Regions from separate parts of the Rahnella sp. EDr1-12 genome, predicted to be linked through region 1. Evidence: predicted binding sites of a transcription regulator. Region 1 holds the regulator's gene; each other region holds the start of a gene.
What was found. Region 1 encodes LexA, which represses DNA repair genes until DNA is damaged. Its sites were predicted from a motif close to TNCTGTATGTACATACAGNA; they were not measured.
Positions count from the first base shown of each region.

Region 2: the regulator LexA is predicted to act here: its motif matches at 3,877-3,896, upstream of umuD (translesion error-prone DNA polymerase V autoproteolytic subunit).
Region 3: the regulator LexA is predicted to act here: its motif matches at 2,831-2,850, upstream of uvrB (excinuclease ABC subunit UvrB).

Region 1 covers NZ_JBLZNY010000001.1:2,029,031-2,034,914, forward strand. Annotated here, with positions in the region: gene zur (zinc uptake transcriptional repressor Zur) at 1-392, shown strand, start outside; gene ACO0U8_RS09325 (CsbD family protein) at 583-792, opposite strand; gene dinF (MATE family efflux transporter DinF) at 984-2,348, opposite strand; gene lexA (transcriptional repressor LexA) at 2,614-3,222, opposite strand; gene ACO0U8_RS09340 (diacylglycerol kinase) at 3,342-3,710, opposite strand; gene plsB (glycerol-3-phosphate 1-O-acyltransferase PlsB) at 3,851-5,884, shown strand, end outside.
Region 2 covers NZ_JBLZNY010000003.1:213,619-219,502, forward strand. Annotated here, with positions in the region: gene ACO0U8_RS14850 (autotransporter-associated beta strand repeat-containing protein) at 1-545, opposite strand, end outside; gene ACO0U8_RS14855 (LysR family transcriptional regulator) at 813-1,769, opposite strand; gene umuC (translesion error-prone DNA polymerase V subunit UmuC) at 2,171-3,436, opposite strand; gene umuD (translesion error-prone DNA polymerase V autoproteolytic subunit) at 3,420-3,857, opposite strand; gene ACO0U8_RS14870 (aldo/keto reductase) at 4,230-5,219, shown strand; gene ACO0U8_RS14875 (LysR family transcriptional regulator) at 5,259-5,884, opposite strand, start outside.
Region 3 covers NZ_JBLZNY010000001.1:970,082-975,965, forward strand. Annotated here, with positions in the region: gene ACO0U8_RS04570 (isochorismatase family protein) at 1-223, opposite strand, end outside; gene ACO0U8_RS04575 (VF530 family DNA-binding protein) at 254-622, opposite strand; gene uvrB (excinuclease ABC subunit UvrB) at 700-2,706, opposite strand; gene ACO0U8_RS04585 (ABC transporter ATP-binding protein) at 3,697-4,407, shown strand; gene bioD (dethiobiotin synthase) at 4,417-5,103, opposite strand; gene bioC (malonyl-ACP O-methyltransferase BioC) at 5,167-5,884, opposite strand, start outside.

The sequences.
Region 1 (5,884 bases):
GTGCGATCAGCGCCTATGATTTACTGGATCTGTTGCGTGTCAGCGAGCCACAGGCTAAACCGCCCACCGTTTACCGGGCGCTGGATTTCCTGCTGGAACAGGGCTTTATTCATCGGGTCGAGTCAGCCAACAGTTATGTGCTGTGCCACCATTTCGAAGAGCCGAGCCACACCTCTGCGCTGTTTATCTGCGATCGCTGCGGGCTGGTAACAGAAAAAACCACTGACGGCATCGAAGAACGCTTAGCGAAACTGGCACTGGATTCGGGTTTTGAACTGCGTCATTCCGTGGTCGAAGCGCATGGCTTGTGCGGCGACTGCAAGGTCGTTGAAACCTGCGAGAGCCACGATCACTGCGATCACGATCATTCAATTGTGGTGAAGAAACGCTGATGGGTCGGGTTTAAAGCGGAGTTTATAGCGGAAGGTCATTAGCGGGTGAAATGTTCGGGTAATGGACGTTTTGCACAAGTTTATACAGTGAAGCAGTTGGGTACATCCGTGTACCCGTATCCTGAAGCGTTCCGGGTAGGAGCAGCTAAATCTCAGGATACGTCACTGACACGCGAGGGGGAGTCGCGCTTTACCAGTGATATTTGTTGCTTGATTCCCAATCTTTGAGCTCTTTTTCGGCCTGATCTTTCTGATAGCCGTAACGCTCCTGAATCTTCCCTACCAGCTGATCGCGTTTACCTTCAACGACAGTCAGGTCATCATCGGTCAGCTTGCCCCATTTTTCTTTTACTTTGCCTTTAAACTGCTTCCAGTTACCGTCGGCTTGGTCCTTATTCATAAAATATCTCCTGTTACCTTAGGGTTGTGGAGCTGCGGATTACCGCTGCAGCTCGGGCTTAACACTTTAAAGGTTAGTAGAGAATTTCGATTTATCCTGCCATCGGAGGGATAAAAACCATTATTAGGATTATTCCAAAGCACGATATAACGGCAACCCGCGATTACCCACCGTTTGAAAAGCCCGCTAATTCAGTGAACTGACGATGAAAACCAGCTGTCGCGCTGCCAGTAGCGGTGCCATATCCAGCCCAGTGCAATACCACGTAATCCGAGGAACACCGTCAGCGCCAGCCAAAGCGCGTGGTTACCCAATATTGGCAAAGTGAACAGCGTCAGCCCGTACCCCAGCGCGGCAACCGCCATACTGTTACGCATATCCCTTCCGCGCGTGGCGCCGATAAACATCCCGTCGAGCAGATAACACCACACCGCCACCAGCGGCAGAACAATCTGCCAGCCAAGATAACGATCGGCCAGCTGGCGCAGCTCCGGTAACGACGTCAGCGCATTGATAATCTGTTCACCGGTCAGCGCGTATATCAGTGCAAATGCCAGAGCGACCAGCCCGGCCTGACGGCATGCGGCACGCCAGACATTGAGCAATTTTTCGCGATTGCGGGCGCCAAACGCCTCACCTGAATGGGCTTCAATGGCGTAAGCAAAACCGTCGAGCGCAAAAGCGGTGAAGGTCAGAAGATTCATCAACACGGCATTGACCGCCACAATATGGCTGCCCAGACGCGCCCCCAGAATGGTCAGTGAGGCAAAGCAAAGTTGAAGAAGCAGTGAGCGCAGCATAATGTCGCGGTTAAGACTTAACAGCCGCCGCAGATCACCGCGCCAGGCAGAGGTTAACAGCGCAGGGCTGATGCCCCGGCGCTGCATCACGCGCCAGACCAAAAACAATCCGATAAACAGCGTAAAATATTCTGAGCAGGCCGTGGCCGTGGCGGCACCACGGACATTCCAGCCAAGCCCTATCACCAGCCAAAGATCCAACACGATGTTCAGCAGATTACCGGCAATCAGCAGCATTACCGGCCCGCGCACGTACTGGATACCAAGCAGCCAGCCCAAAATCACCAGATTTGCCAGAGACGCAGGGGCGCTGTACCAGCGGATCTCCAGAAAAAGCCGCGCCTGTTCAAGCACAGACTGGCTCCCGCCGACGATGTGAAAAGCGCCTTCCATCAGAGGGTGGCGGAAAAGCAAGATCACCACACCGGCGAGCACGGCCAGAAGAAAGGGTTGTACGAACGCGCGGGCCAGCAACAGGTTGTCTTGCGCTCCGAGCGCCTGAGCGGTCATACCGGTGGTACTCATGCGCAGAAAGAGCAGCATCATAAACAGGAAGGTGGTGATCATCGAACCGACCGCAACGCCGCCAAGATAGTCGGGGCTGTCGAGATGACCGATCACTGCCGTATCCACTAACCCCAGCAACGGCACGGTGATATTGGAAAAAATCATCGGTAGCGCGAGCATCCAGAGGGCTTTATCGGTCGGGCTCAAAAAGGTGTGTTTTAGCTTTTGAAGAAGGGAATGTTGTTGCATAGAGAATCTCATGCCGGAGGTTCGGGATATGCCTGTAAATGACATCGCCCCGAGAGGGGCGACGAGATGAAACGTTAAAGCTTAGCGGTATGTCAGAGGCGGCTCACGACCCGCAAATCAAAAACATGACCCTTTGGATCAACAATTTGACCCAGTCATTCGAGTTACATCAAGGCGGCAACTGAACGAACGTCGGGGGCATACACAAGTATGTGACCAGGGTTCGCGAAGGCAGCCAACACAGAGATAGCCCGAAGTACGAAGGTTAAATCCAGTCGCCGTTGCGAATAACGCCTACGGCCAACCCTTCAATACTGAAATTCTGCTCACGTAAATCCACCACGATAGGCTGGAACTCGCTGTTTTCCGGCAATAACTGCACCACGCTGCCCTGTTTTTTCAGGCGTTTCACGGTGACTTCATCATCAATACGGGCTACGACAACCTGACCATTACGCACGTCCTGCGTTTTATGAACAGCCAGTAAATCGCCGTCGAGGATACCGATATCACGCATCGACATACCGCTGACACGCAGCAGGAAATCGGCGCTCGGCTTAAACATCGCCGGATCAACCTGATAATGCCCTTCGATATGTTGCTGAGCGAGCAGAGGTTCACCGGCGGCAACGCGGCCGATCAGCGGTAAACCTTCTTCTTCTTCCATCAGCAGACGAATACCGCGTGACGCGCCGGAAACAATCTCGATCACGCCTTTACGTGCCAGCGCTTTCAGATGTTCTTCCGCAGCATTCGGGGAACGGAACCCAAGACGAGCGGCAATCTCCGCGCGGGTTGGTGGCATACCCGTGGTGGAGATATGATCGCGAATCAGGTCATAGACCTCTTGTTGTCTGGTCGTTAAAGCTTTCATTCCGCCCCCTGGTTGTTTATACAGTCTAGCTGTGAGTATATACAGCTAAACGGGCAATGAAAACCTAAGATTGAATAAAAACAGTGCATAAGCACGATTACTGGAAGACAGATTCCAAATCAGAACCATCGCGGCCAAAAGATGCTGACCCAGACAAAAATCGCCAATATGATGGTGAGCAGTACGGCAGCCGAGCCAATATCTTTTGCACGGCCAGAAAGAACGTGGAACTCAGGTCCGATGCGGTCAATCGCACATTCCACGGCGCTGTTGAGCAGTTCGACCACGCAAACCAGCACCACTGAGCCTATGAGTAAGATGCGTTCAATGCTGCTGACATCGAACCAGAAAGAGAGAAAAATTAACGGGATAGCAGCGCTGGCTTCCTGACGAAAGGCAGCTTCATTCTGCCATGCCGCTTTCAGCCCTTTCCATGAGTAACCGGCTGCTTTATAAATTCGGGTAAATCCAGTGACTTGGTTCGCCATTCTGTTACTGATCCTTGAGGGGTTGTCCTTCGGGTGTTTGATGCATTTTAGCGGTTTAATGGTATCTCATCACCACAGATCTCATTTGAGCTTTCTGGTATCCTTGCGGCGAAATGGCTAACAAGAGGCTTCACGTTTTTATGTCAGGTTGGCGTAGACTTTATTACACATTATTGAATTTACCGCTTTCGATGCTGGTAAAGAGCAAAGTCATACCTACAGATCCGGTTACCGAGTTGCACTTAGACCCGACGCGCCCGATCCTGTACGTATTACCTTATAACTCCAAAGCAGATTTGCTGACCCTGCGTGCGCAGTGTCTCGCCCAGAATTTGCCCGATCCCCTGATCCCGCTGGATATCGACGGAACGCTGCTGCCAAGCCACGTGTTTATCGCGGAAGGCCCGCGCGTGTTCTCGTATTACACGCCGAAGCAGGAATCCGTAAAGCTGTTCCATGACTATCTGGACCTGCACCGCAATAACCCGGAATTAGACATTCAGATGTTGCCGGTGTCGGTGATGTTCGGTCGGGCACCAGGCCGTGAAGGTCAGGACACGCCGCATCTGCGCGTGCTGAACGGGATCCAGAAATTCTTCGCCGTATTGTGGCTGGGCCGCGACAGTTTTGTCCGTTTCTCCAATACCGTTTCGTTGCGCTACATGGCGACCGAGCACGGGACGGATAAAACCATCGCGCAGAAACTGGCCCGCGTAGCGCGTATGCACTTCTCCCGTCTGCGTCTGGCGGCCGTCGGTCCTCGTCTTCCTGCCCGTCAGGATTTGTTCAATAAGCTGCTGGCCTCTAAAGCCATCGAAAAAGCGATTGAAGACGAAGCGCGCAGCAAGAAAATTTCTCATGAAAAAGCCCAGCAAAACGCTATCGCACTGATGGAGGAAATTGCCGCAAACTTCTCTTATGAAGCCGTGCGCCTTTCTGACCGCGTGCTGAGCTGGACGTGGAACCGCCTGTATAAGGGCATCAACGTCAACAATGCCGAGCGCGTACGCCAGTTAGCGCAAGACGGACAGGAAATCGTGTATGTGCCCTGCCACCGCAGCCACATGGATTACCTGCTGTTGTCTTACGTGCTTTATCACCAGGGGCTGGTGCCACCGCACATTGCTGCCGGTATCAACCTGAATTTCTGGCCAGCCGGCCCGATTTTCCGCCGTCTGGGCGCGTTCTTCATTCGCCGTACCTTTAAAGGCAACAAACTGTATTCGACCGTTTTCCGCGAATATCTGGGCGAACTGTTCAGCCGCGGTTATTCAGTCGAATATTTTGTGGAAGGGGGCCGTTCACGCACCGGACGCCTGCTGGAGCCAAAAACAGGTACGCTGGCAATGACCATTCAGGCCATGCTGCGCGGCGGTTCACGTCCGATTACGCTGGTGCCGATTTACATCGGTTACGAGCACGTGATGGAAGTGGGCACTTACGCCAAAGAGTTGCGCGGCGCGACCAAAGAAAAAGAGAGCCTGACCCAGATGCTCAATGGCCTGCGTAAACTGCGCAACCTCGGCCAGGGTTATGTGAACTTCGGCGAGCCGCTGCATCTGACCACTTATCTGAACCAGAACGTACCAACCTGGCGTGAAGCGATCGACCCTATTGAAGCGCAACGTCCGAGCTGGCTGACGCCAACGGTGCAGGATCTGGCTGAGCAGATTATGGTGCGTATCAACAACTCAGCGGCGGCTAACGCCATGAACCTGTGTTGCACCGCGCTGCTGGCATCGCGTCAGCGCTCACTGACCCGCGAACAGCTGACCGAACAGATCGACTGTTATCTGCAATTGCTGCGCAATGTGCCGTATAACGCGGATTCGACCGTGCCTGATCTGACCGCTAATCAGTTGCTCGATCACGCGCTGAACATGAACAAGTTCCAGGTCGAAAAAGATAACATTGGCGACATCATCGTTCTGCCGCGTGAACAGGCCGTGCTGATGACGTATTACCGCAACAACATCCATCATATGCTGGTGTTGCCGTCGCTGATTTCGAGCATTGTGATGCACCATCGTCAGGTTAGCCGCGCGGAATTACTGCGTCAGGTTGAGCTGATTTATCCGATGCTGAAAGCTGAACTGTTTATGCATTTCGACAAAGCCGAGCTGCCGCAGGTGCTGGATGTGCTGACGCTTGAGCTGGCACGTCAGCAGATTATT
Region 2 (5,884 bases), on a different contig from region 1:
CCATTAACAATGATCTTGGTATTTGTTCCATCTTCAAATGTTAATTTTTTACCGCCGCCATTAATCGTCCCATTCAGCGTCAGTTTTGCGCCGTAGGTGCTGTCATTGGTAATATTCAGGTTGTTGCTGGTGGTGATTTTCGAGTCAATCGTCGCGTTAATACTGTCTAAGAGAGAAATCAGCGAGTCAGAGCCGAGATTATCGAAATTCAGTGTGCCGCCGGAAATGCCAAAATTCGACATAGCGGAAATGTCGGTTGACGCAATGGAAAGCGAGCCAATCGTGTTGGTGGACGTTCCGAGGGAAACTGTTTTTCCATCAATCTTAACAGCATCATTATGAATAAAGTTAACACTGGTCCCTGCGCTATTTGGCACCAATGATAATGACCAGTTTGATGCTTCACTCCAGTTGTCATCAGCCGCACCTGTCCAGTCGGCAGATGCACCATAGGCAGAGCCGCCCAAAAGCAGTGCGCCGCCACCCAGAATACTGATCAGAGTATTACGGGTTATGTTTTCAGAACCAGTAAAGGCATTATTCATATTGTTGTGCTGCATTGATTTACAAGCAGACGACAACTCTTTATATAGTTTTTTTAATATAAAGACTTTTTCACATTTTCTTTTCATTTGATTCCGATCCTATTCTGTTTTTTTGCTGACACGCCTTCTGTAATAAAACAGAATAAGATAGCAAAACAGAAGATAGTGATTGCCGATTGATTTATGAGTTGAATAACAGAAGGATCTATCGTGCGATGACGATAGATTAATTCCTTCAGTAATTAACGACTATTTGAAGTAATTCCTTTACTGCGCAGGGTTCCATACGTTTGATTCTTTACATCTATCGGTTATTTCTAAAAGCTCTACAAAATGACTGTCATCAAGTGATTTTTTATTATATATCATATAAAAATCCACTGGCTCAGGCTCATATAAACACTCGAGCACTTTAAAATTAAAGCTGGTTGCAAATTTATCCGCAAACCATTTAGGAACAAAACTTACAATATCCGAGGTTTCAACAATGCTGGCATTCACGAACATCGAGCCGCTGCTGAACAAAAAATTGCGACTGCTAAAATAATTCTGAATATCAGCCTGGGTTTTCTTAAGCCCATCAGAGTTTACGTTCAGGAACGTAGACTTCTCAAATTGCATCTCTTCCGGACTTAATGTCGTTCCTAATCTCGGGTGATTCTTTCTACAAATAGGCACAGCCTTTTCAGACAAAAGATGTTTTGAAATCGTAGCGAACGAATAATTTTGTTTTATATCAAATACAATATCCGCCTTTCTGTATGTCAAAATATCTTCAGCGCTGTTCTCGGTTAAATCCGCACTGATATGAACAATTTCACAATTCAGCCCTGCATTATCCACTGCGGTATAAATGGCAGGCAATAATCTCAATGCAACATAAGGAGTGGCATGAATAACGATTTTTTTCTTTGCCATGACGTTGGAAAAATCGTTCAAACTTCCCAATAACTGCTGAAGGTTGAAGTTCGTGTTCAAATGCACATGCAAGTCTTTTGCGGTTTTTGTCGCATCTAACCCGTTTCCGCTACGGATAAACAATGCGTCAGAGAAGAAATCGCGGAGTCTGGTCAGCGACTGACTGATCGCGGAAGGACTCACATTAAGAACTTGTGCGGCTTTCGTGACGCTTTTGTAGGTAAACACGACTTCAAAAACCAACAGGAGATTTAAATCAAAACCATGCATTTTTTGGATATTAGAAATAAATTCTTTATTCACCATATGCCGTCTCAAACCCCTGTTCGATGTAGTTAAAAAAACGTCCAAAACCAAAGAATTTCATTGTGAAGCGTAGCAGAGTCTGCTCGCTGGGTTTTAACTTTGTTTTAGAGCGTTTGCTTAACGGAGTGCATAGTAACAACGCGTGCCTGAAATGAGCAAAGCACAAATACTTACATGCGATTAAGCTGTGCTAAATATCAAGTAATTCAAAAGAGTAAGAGATACTTTTAAGCAATTCGACCTGTCACTGATGCAGTAAATCTGCAAATACCCTCATGCAGACAGTGGAACCTGACGTGTTTTTTTATCCAGTTAAGCTGAGGTTATTGAGAAGTTTTAGAAACTGGCGTAACGGGACTTTTCTCCGCGGCCAGGCTTCCCGTCTGGCCGCTGCATCCGCATCACGCACGCACGGTCGGCACGTCGCTCCAGCGGGTGGTCCAGGCCGGTGAAAGCATGTCGCGCTTCATCTGCCAGCGCCGGTCGGTGCCCTGCCCGGCAAACCACAGCGTGCCTTTGCTTTTCTTATTGATGTCATCAAAAAGTGTCATCAGTGCATCGCTGTTGGGCCGGGGCGGAGACTCATCGAACAAATGCAGCTGGGCCACACCCTGGCTGAAAAAGTCACCCAGCATCACGCCCGCTTTTTGGTAGCGGTAGCCCTCTTTCCAGACGTTATCCAGGCAACGTAACGCCGCTGAGATAATGTCGCGGGTATCCTGCGTCGGCGTCATCAGCCGGGTATTGGCGAGGTTGCCGTAATAAATGCCGCCGTTGTCGAAAGGGCTGGTTTTAATAAATACGCAGATTTGCCGGCAAAACTGATGCTCGCCACGCAGTTTTTCAGCCGCGCGGCTGGCGTGAAAACAGATGGCTTCGCGCATCTCCTGATAGGCGCTGACCCGTGTGCCGAAAGAGCGCGAACACACAATTTGCTGTTTAGCCGGTGCAAATTCTTCAAATCCGAGACAGGGTTCTCCGCGCAGTTCACGCACGGTCCTTTCCATCACCACGCTAAAGTTTTTCCTGATGTATCCCAGGTCGCATTCGGCCAGTTTGAGGGCTTTATCGATACCGGCATCATGCAGTTTTTTTGATGTCCTTCGCCCGATGCCCCACACCTCGTCAACGGGCAGAAGCGCCATCAGTTTACGCTGGCGTGCGGGATCAGACAGATCAATCACGCCCTCGGACTGAGTCCACTTTTTGGCAGCATAATTGGCGAGTTTTGCCAGCGTTTTGGTCGGCGCGATGCCGACGCCGATCTTCAGGCGGGTATGCTGCCCCACGGTCTGCCGTATCTTTTTGCCAAATGCGTGCAAATCCGTGTTGTGAGGTAACTCGCGAAGATCGAGAAAGGCTTCATCAATGCTATAAATTTCAATCTGTGGACAGATCTGCTCGAGCGTATCCATCACGCGCTGGCTCATATCTCCGTAAAGCTCATAGTTACTGCTGAACACCACCACGTTATGTTGCTGAAAAATGGCTTTTTGTTTGAAGTATGGCGCGCCCATTTTTATGTTGAGCGCTTTCGCTTCCGCTGACAGTGCGATCACGCAGCCGTCATTGTTGGAAAGCACCACGACGGGTCTGCCTTGCAGATCGGGCCGCCAGGCCACTTCGCAGCTCGCGTAAAACGAGTTCACATCAGCGAGTGCGTACATTGCGATGCATCATGCTGATAACGGTTGTCACCACGCCGACGATCTCGACTTCTCGGTCCTCATTCAGAGGGATCGGCGCATAAGCCGGATTTTCAGCGCGCAGATGAGGAAAAGGGTGAAGCATCAGCCTTTTGACGGTGAATTCCCCATCGAGGCTGGCCACAACAATGTCATTGTGGGCAGGCTTGAGGCTGAAATCGACCAGCAGCATGGAACCATCGATAATCGCCGCGTCCCGCATAGAATCCCCGGACACCTTAAGCACATACGTAGAGGAAGGATGGGCGATCAGATGTGCCACCAGATCGATCCCTTTCTCCACATAGTCGGCAGCCGGGCTGGGGAAACCTGCTGAAATATTGTTTAAATACAAAGGAATATTCGTTTTTTGCTGCCGCGCGGCGATCTTGTAAAGCATCATAAGGGGTTCTCACATCAATTACTGTGTTTATATACAGTATAGTTGATGAGATTTTCAGATCAATGCTCCTGGCGTGGATAAACCCCCGCTCCTCTCGTTCGCAGGACTATCAGCTTGATCTCACTAAAAAGATAATCAGCGCCTTTTTCGCATAATAACGCTTTCCGCACCCTGCTCAGGCAGACGCCATGCAGTCTCAGCCATGCGTGCCCGGCATGACGTTATTGTCAGGTGAACGCCCTATTCATGAACTCAGTTCATAGAGTCTATCCGTTTACACGCCATTATTTATTAATGGATTGCCGCTACTCTTCATTCATCACCGCGATATGTCATCGCCTGTGATTCACCTAAATCGTGAGGAACTGAACAATGCAAAAACGCTATCTCGGTAATTCAGGGCTTGAAGTCTCAGCGCTCGGCCTGGGGTGTATGGGGTTGAGCCACGGCTACGGCCCGGCGACGGATACCCGCGAGGCTGTCGCGTTAATCCGTGCCGCCGTTGAGCGCGGCGTGACATTTTTTGATACCGCCGAAGTGTATGGCCCTTATCTGAATGAAGATGTCGTCGGGGAAGCCTTAAAACCGTTTCGCGACCGGGTCGTTATTGCAACCAAGTTTGGCTTCACCTTTGGCGACGATAATAAACAGCAGAACTTAAACAGCCGCCCGGAGCATATTCGTCAGGCGGTTGAAGGTTCACTGCGTCGGTTGAAAACGGATGTTATCGATCTGCTTTATCAGCACCGTGTCGATCCTGACGTACCGATTGAAGAGGTGGCTGGGGCGGTAAAAGACCTGATTGCCGAAGGGAAAGTGAAGCATTTCGGGTTGTCCGAAGCGGGTGTTGAAACCATTCGCCGGGCTCATGCGGTTCAGCCGGTAACGGCACTGCAAAGTGAATACTCCATGTGGTGGCGTCAGCCTGAGCAAGAGATTTTACCGACGCTTGAAGAACTGGGGATTGGCTTCGTGCCGTTCAGTCCGTTAGGGAAAGGCTTTTTGACCGGGGCCATCAAAACGGGTACCACCTTTGGCGAGGATGATTTCCGCAGCATAGTGCCACGTTTTGCCGCTGAAGCGCTTGAGGCCAATGAACACCTGACGGTCTTGCTGTCCGGACTGGCGGCAGAAAAACAGGTTACCTCCGCGCAAATTGCGCTGGCCTGGTTACTGGCGCAAAAACCGTGGATTGTTCCTATCCCCGGCACCACTAAGCTGCATCGTCTGGAAGAGAACATGGCCGCAGCCGACGTGATGCTCTCACCGGATGATTTGCAAAAAATCTCGCAGGCTCTGGACTCAGTCAACATTACCGGCGAGCGCTATCCGGCGGCATTGCAGGCGCGGGTCGGGCGTTAAGCCTCTGACCGGCGGTTTCTCGCAGATTCCGCCGGTCATTCATTCTTTGTAACGCAGCGCATCAATCATCAGGGCGAAAGCCGGTGGATGCTGCTTGCGGCTGGGGTAATACAGGTAATAGCCCGGAAATGACGGGCACCATTCGTCGAGGATCTGGATCAGGGCTCCCGATTTAACCGCCTCTGCCACCAAATCTTCCGGCACACAGGCAATACCAAATCCGGACAACACGGCATCAATTCTTTCAGCCAGATGATTGAAAATCAGCTGCCCTTCGACCCTCACGCGCAACGGCTTGCCCTCTTTTTCAAACTCCCAGTGATATATGCCTCCGGCAGTAGGCAGCCGCATGTTAATACACCGGTGATCCTGCAATTCATGCGGCGTACGCGGGGTGCCGTAATCGCTGAAATACGACGGTGCGCCGACCACCACCATGCGCATGTCTCCCCCCATTTTGACCGCCACCATGTCCTTATCCACACTCTCGCCCAGACGAACCCCGGCATCGAACCGGCCATCGACGATATTCACGAAGCCGTTATCAACCACCAGTTCGACATTAATTTCCGGGTATTCCCACAAAAACGGTTTTAGCTTTGGCCACAGCAGAGTTTGGGCGGCATGTTCACCCGCAGAAATCCTGATATTACCGGACGGGGCGC
Region 3 (5,884 bases), 1.1 Mb from region 1:
TGGTTACGGAAATCGCGTCATCCGGGCGATGCAGTTCCGGCAGCAGATCCCACAGCGCACTGCCCTCGCTCATGTCGCCTTCAGCGTGCTGGATAAAGATAACGCGACCGGCCTGGTCAATCAGACGGTTAATCTGCTCAACACGTCCGGCACGATCCCTCCGTTCAGAGGCAAAAACGCCATTTTGCATGTCCACGACAATCAGTACATTTTGCTCTGCCACAATCTTTTCCCCTCAAAAGAAAAACCTGAATTACTTTTTCACCAGCGGATGGTTATTCCACGGGCTGTCAGCCGCGGGGCTGGCGGTGCTGACTTTAGGTTTTTGCGGCGCCTGCGCAGACAGTGGTGTGCGGCGTTTGCTGCGGGTCATGTCAGGACGCAAGTGGCCTTCGATAAAATCCAGATACAGCGTTTCGACTTCCTTGCGCGCCCAGGGGGTACGACGCAGGAATTTCAGGCTGGATTTCACACTTGGGTCGCTTTTAAAGCAGTTGATATTCACCTGCGAAGCCAGCGCCGGCCAGCCGAAGTTATCCACCAGCGTTGTCAGCAGTTTTTCCAGCGTGACGCCGTGCAGCGGATCTTTCGCCGCACCGGGGTTTTGTGGTGTATCAGTCATCAGCAAGCTCACTCAACAAAATTCAGGGCGCGCAGTCTAGCACTTTTGTTCGTTGCCGGCACTGCGCGCGGCGGAGTTTACGAAACGGCGATAAACTGTTCGCGCAGGGCATGCAGTTCGTCGCGCGTATTGGCTGCCTCTTCGAACTCCAGATTTTGGGCATGCGCATACATCTTGCTTTCCAGCTCTTTGATGCGCTGCTCCAGCGCTTTTGGCGTAAGTGACTTGAAGGTTTGCGCCGCTTCGGCATCCCGCTTGTCTTTGTTCTTTTTGGTCTTTGGCTGACCGAGTTGCAGAATGTCGGAAATCTTTTTGTTCAGGCCCATCGGCGTGATGCCGTTTTCCAGGTTGTACTGCTCCTGTTTGGCGCGGCGTCGCTCTGTTTCTTCGATAGCTTTTGCCATCGATTTGGTAATGCGGTCGCCGTACAAAATGGCTTTACCGTTAAGGTTACGCGCCGCGCGACCAATGGTCTGGATAAGCGATCGTTCCGAACGCAGGAAGCCTTCTTTGTCCGCATCGAGTATCGCCACCAGCGACACTTCCGGCATATCCAGCCCTTCACGCAGTAAGTTGATGCCGACCAGCACGTCAAATTCGCCCAGACGCAGGTCACGGATGATCTCCACGCGCTCCACGGTATCGATGTCAGAGTGCAGGTAACGCACCTTCTCGCCGTGTTCTTCCAGATACTCGGTCAAATCCTCCGCCATACGTTTGGTCAGCGTAGTGACCAGCACACGCTCATTGATGGCAACACGTTTGCGAATTTCAGACAGCAGGTCATCAACCTGAGTCGTTACCGGGCGCACTTCAATCAGCGGGTCGAGCAGACCGGTCGGACGCACCACCTGTTCCACCACATCGCCACCGGATTTTTCCATCTCATAGGTGCCCGGCGTCGCCGAGACGTAGATACTTTGCGGGGCGGCGGCTTCGAATTCCTCAAAGCGCATCGGGCGGTTATCCAGCGCGGACGGCAGACGGAATCCGTATTCCACCAGGGTTTCTTTACGCGAACGGTCGCCTTTGTACATGCCGCCGATTTGCGGAATGGTGACGTGGGATTCATCGACAATCAGCAGGCCATCGGCGGGCAGATAGTCAAACAGCGTCGGTGGCGGCTCGCCCGGCCCGCGGCCAGAAAGATAGCGCGAGTAGTTTTCGATACCGGAGCAATAGCCCAGTTCATTCATCATTTCGAGATCAAACTGCGTGCGCTGGCTGATACGTTGCTCTTCCAGCAGCTTGTTGTTGTCCAGCAGCACTTTGCGCCGGTCGGCCAGTTCGATTTTGATGTCTTCCATCGCCTGCACAATACGCTCGCGTGGCGTCACGTAGTGCGTTTTAGGGTAGATGGTGAAACGCGGCACTTCATGCTGAACCTGACCGGTCAGGGGATCAAACAGCGACAGCCGCTCAACTTCCTGATCAAACAGCTCAATGCGCACCGCCAGATCGTCTGACTCCGCCGGGAAGACGTCAATCACTTCGCCGCGCACGCGGAAGGTACTGCGCTGAAACGCCTGGTCGTTGCGGGCGTATTGCAGTTCGGCCAGACGGCGCAGGATAGAGCGCTGATCGATAATCATGCCCTTGGTCAGATGCAGCATCATTTTGAGATACAGATCCGGATCGCCCAGACCATAAATCGCCGACACTGACGCCACCACGATCACGTCGCGACGCTCCAGCAGTGCTTTCGTGGCCGAAAGACGCATCTGCTCAATGTGTTCGTTTACCGAGGCATCTTTTTCGATAAAAGTGTCAGAGCTCGGGACATACGCCTCGGGCTGATAGTAATCGTAGTAAGAGACAAAATATTCGACGGCGTTGTCCGGGAAGAACTCTTTCATTTCGCCGTAGAGCTGTGCGGCCAGCGTTTTGTTGGGCGCCAGCACCATCGTCGGGCGGTTCAGATCGGCGATCACATTCGCCACGGTAAAGGTTTTGCCGGAGCCGGTTACACCGAGCAGCGTCTGATGGGCCAGGCCGTTCTCCAGCCCCTCTTCGAGACGACGTATCGCGTCGGGCTGATCGCCTGATGGTTTAAATTCGGAATGCAGTTTGAACACTTTACTCATGACGGGCTACCTGACTGAAGAAGAAAACGCACAAGACCATTCTAAAAGAACAAGACCGTGGGCGGTGAATGAGTATGGAAGACTCCGCGCTTTTTGCCACTCTTGATTTTTACCGCCGCTATAATACTGTATATAAAACCAGCCTCCAATGACTATTCTTCACACAAGGCTTAACCGGTTGCCTTACCTGCACTTTTTTAGGTGATGACAATCCCCTCTTTTCACCATCAGATGACATTTATCCTCAAAATTTATCATCTGATAACTTACTGACAACAGGTTGACGAAAACTGACACAGTAAAGACGACAGAATTGTGACCGTATTGCTTTTAACTAACCTGTTGATAATAAATCACTTCATGAAAAAGCTGCGAATACGGGCAAACCGAGCGCAACCCGCGTCCCGTCTCGCCTGTAGCATCTTTTCTCACTCTCATGCACAAGGTTATCCACAGGAATAGTGGATAAGTCACAGCGCGCCGCATACAGCGGGAGTTAGTAAAAAACCTCATTTAGGCATCCGGGACCCCTGAGTGGTCTTTTTTAGTTATTTTTTATCTTTTTTATCACCTTATTTATGCCTATTTTGACTGAATTTCAGGGCGTAAGTTTCTTGCAAAAACCAAAACCCCAACTCTGAAGGACGGCTGAACAAAATATGCCCCGCCCTCTTGCACCAAAATCAGTGAACCCGGCACTGGCAAAGTGCAGCGCTATTCTCCATATGCACTGTGAACCACATCAAAACCTGAGCAACGCTTATGAATAATCCGAAATCCCTGCCCGCTGCCGCGTTAACAGCCCGGTAACTTCTCTTTTTATTGTCACCACAAGAAACTTGGCCTGAGAGTTGCAAATTCCCTGCTGTGAGAGATTTTATGAAGCATTCCGCTGCGTAAGGTGCAAACAGTGGAATAAAAATGTCAGAAAAATGACAGTGGCCGTCAAAGTGATGTTCAGCGGAAAGCTCCGTGAGCGAGGGAGGTCTGATGTTAAGTGTAAAATCAGTTAATCAGTATTACGGTCAAAAACACATTCTCTGGGATATCAATCTCGAGCTTTATCGCGGGCAATGTACCGGGCTTATCGGCAGAAACGGCGTGGGGAAAACCACGCTGATTAACTGCATCATGGGGCATCTGCCGGTGAAAAGCGGCGCGATTTTCTGGCAATCAGCCAATGAAGAACCGCAAAGTTTGCTGAATTTGCCGGTAGAAAGCCGGGCGCAGATGGGCATTGGCTACGTGCCGCAGGGGCGGCAGATTTTTTCGCAGATGAGCGTCGATGAAAATCTGCAAATTGCCATGATGTCCAGCCGGAATAAGACGCGTCGCGTGCCTGAGCAGGTGTACGACCTGTTTCCGGTACTTAAGGAGATGGGAGCACGCAAGGCGGGAGAGCTGGATGAGAGCCAGCAACAGCAACTGGCGATCAGCCGCGCGCTGGTTCAGCAGCCGGAACTGCTGATCCTCGACGAACCGACCGAGCACACCAGCGCGGCGATGGCAGCGAATATGGGGAATATCATTCACCGTCTTAACCGTGATCTCGGCCTGACGCTGCTGCTGGTGGGCCATAAGCTGCCCTTTATCCGCACCGTCGCTGACCGGTTCTGTCTGGTTGATGGCGGGCGTAACGTCGCGCAGGGCACGCTGGCACAGCTCGACGATACGCTGGTCAAAGACTATCTGACCTTCTGACTGCCGGTTTTAACGCTCAGTGTGGCCGAGGCGGGTCAGATCGAGATATTGCCCCAGATTACCGTCAGGCCCGGTTAACAGGTACGGGATCTCGCCCAGCAGTGGCGCAGGCAGCATACGCGTGAGCGTATCGATATATGCCTGATGATGCTTCCCCGTTTCCTGTATATCGTTGGCTATCCATCCCGCAAGCTGTAAACCGCTGTGTGCGATGGCCTGCGCGGTCAGCACGGCATGGTTGATACACCCCAGGCGCATACCGACCACCAGCACAACCGGTAACTGTTCAGCCTTCACCCAGTCGGCAAAGGTATAACTGGCGGTGAGCGGCGTAAACCAGCCGCCTGCGCCTTCCACTACCACCCAGTCAGCCAGCGGTTCGAGGTGACGCAACCCTTGCGATAACACCGCCGGATCGATCGGACGCTTTTCAATTTCGCTGACGATGTGCGGCGAGGTCGGTTCGATAAAGGTGCACGGATTCACTTCGTCATAACGTAAACCCACAGTGCTGAACGCCTGCAGCGCCAGCGCGTCACTGTTGCGCGCTCCTTCCGGCGTCATTTCACTGCCAGAAGCCACCGGTTTGTACCCGGCGGTGGTGTGTCCGGCACGCGCTGCGGCCTGTAAAAATGCGGTAGTTGCGACGGTTTTACCGACTTCAGTGTCGGTACCGGTGATGAAGTATTTTGTCATGATTTATTCTGCTAAAAATCTGATGTGGGTTTAGCTCTCTCCCCTTCACAGGGGAGGAGTTGATCAGCGTGGGATCAGTTCTTCGACCTGCAAAATACCGTAGACCAGCCGGTAGTTGAGGGGCAGGATGCCGTCGCGGCGAACGTAGTGTTTTTCCAGCAATTGCAGGCGCTCCCGGCCACCCAGCCCGCCGATGCGGCCATTTTTAATGTGCGTCGCGCCGATGCCTTTTAGTGAGCGCATCAGCGACATCACGTCCGGGAATTCTGCAATGTGATCGCTGAAGGTGACTTCATGGCGATACGGCGCGCAGGCCTCGGCAATTTTGTCCGGCGTGAGAAATTTGTTCACGTGACGACGTCCGTCTACTTTCATCCAGGCAGCGGCCAGCTCATTGAGCGAACCTTCCGCCAGCGTCGAAAACAGCACCAGCCCGCCGTTGCGGGTCACGCGGTGCATCTCTTCCAGCGCACGGGGCAATGCATTGCACCACTGCACGGCCAGATTGCTGAAACAGATATCGACAGAGTTATCCGCAAACGGCAGACGCTCGATATCGCCTGGCACATACTGTTGAGCCGAATCCAGTTCCCTGGCGCGGTTTAACATGCCTTCGGAGAGATCCAGCGCAATGACATTCTGCCCCTGCGCTTTCCAGAAGCGGCTGAAATAACCGGTGCCGCAACCTGCATCCACGACGGTATTCCCTGTCCCGTCCAGACCGTACATTTTCAGATAAGGCGCGGCGAGAGACAGCAATTCCTCCCCCACGTCACGCTGC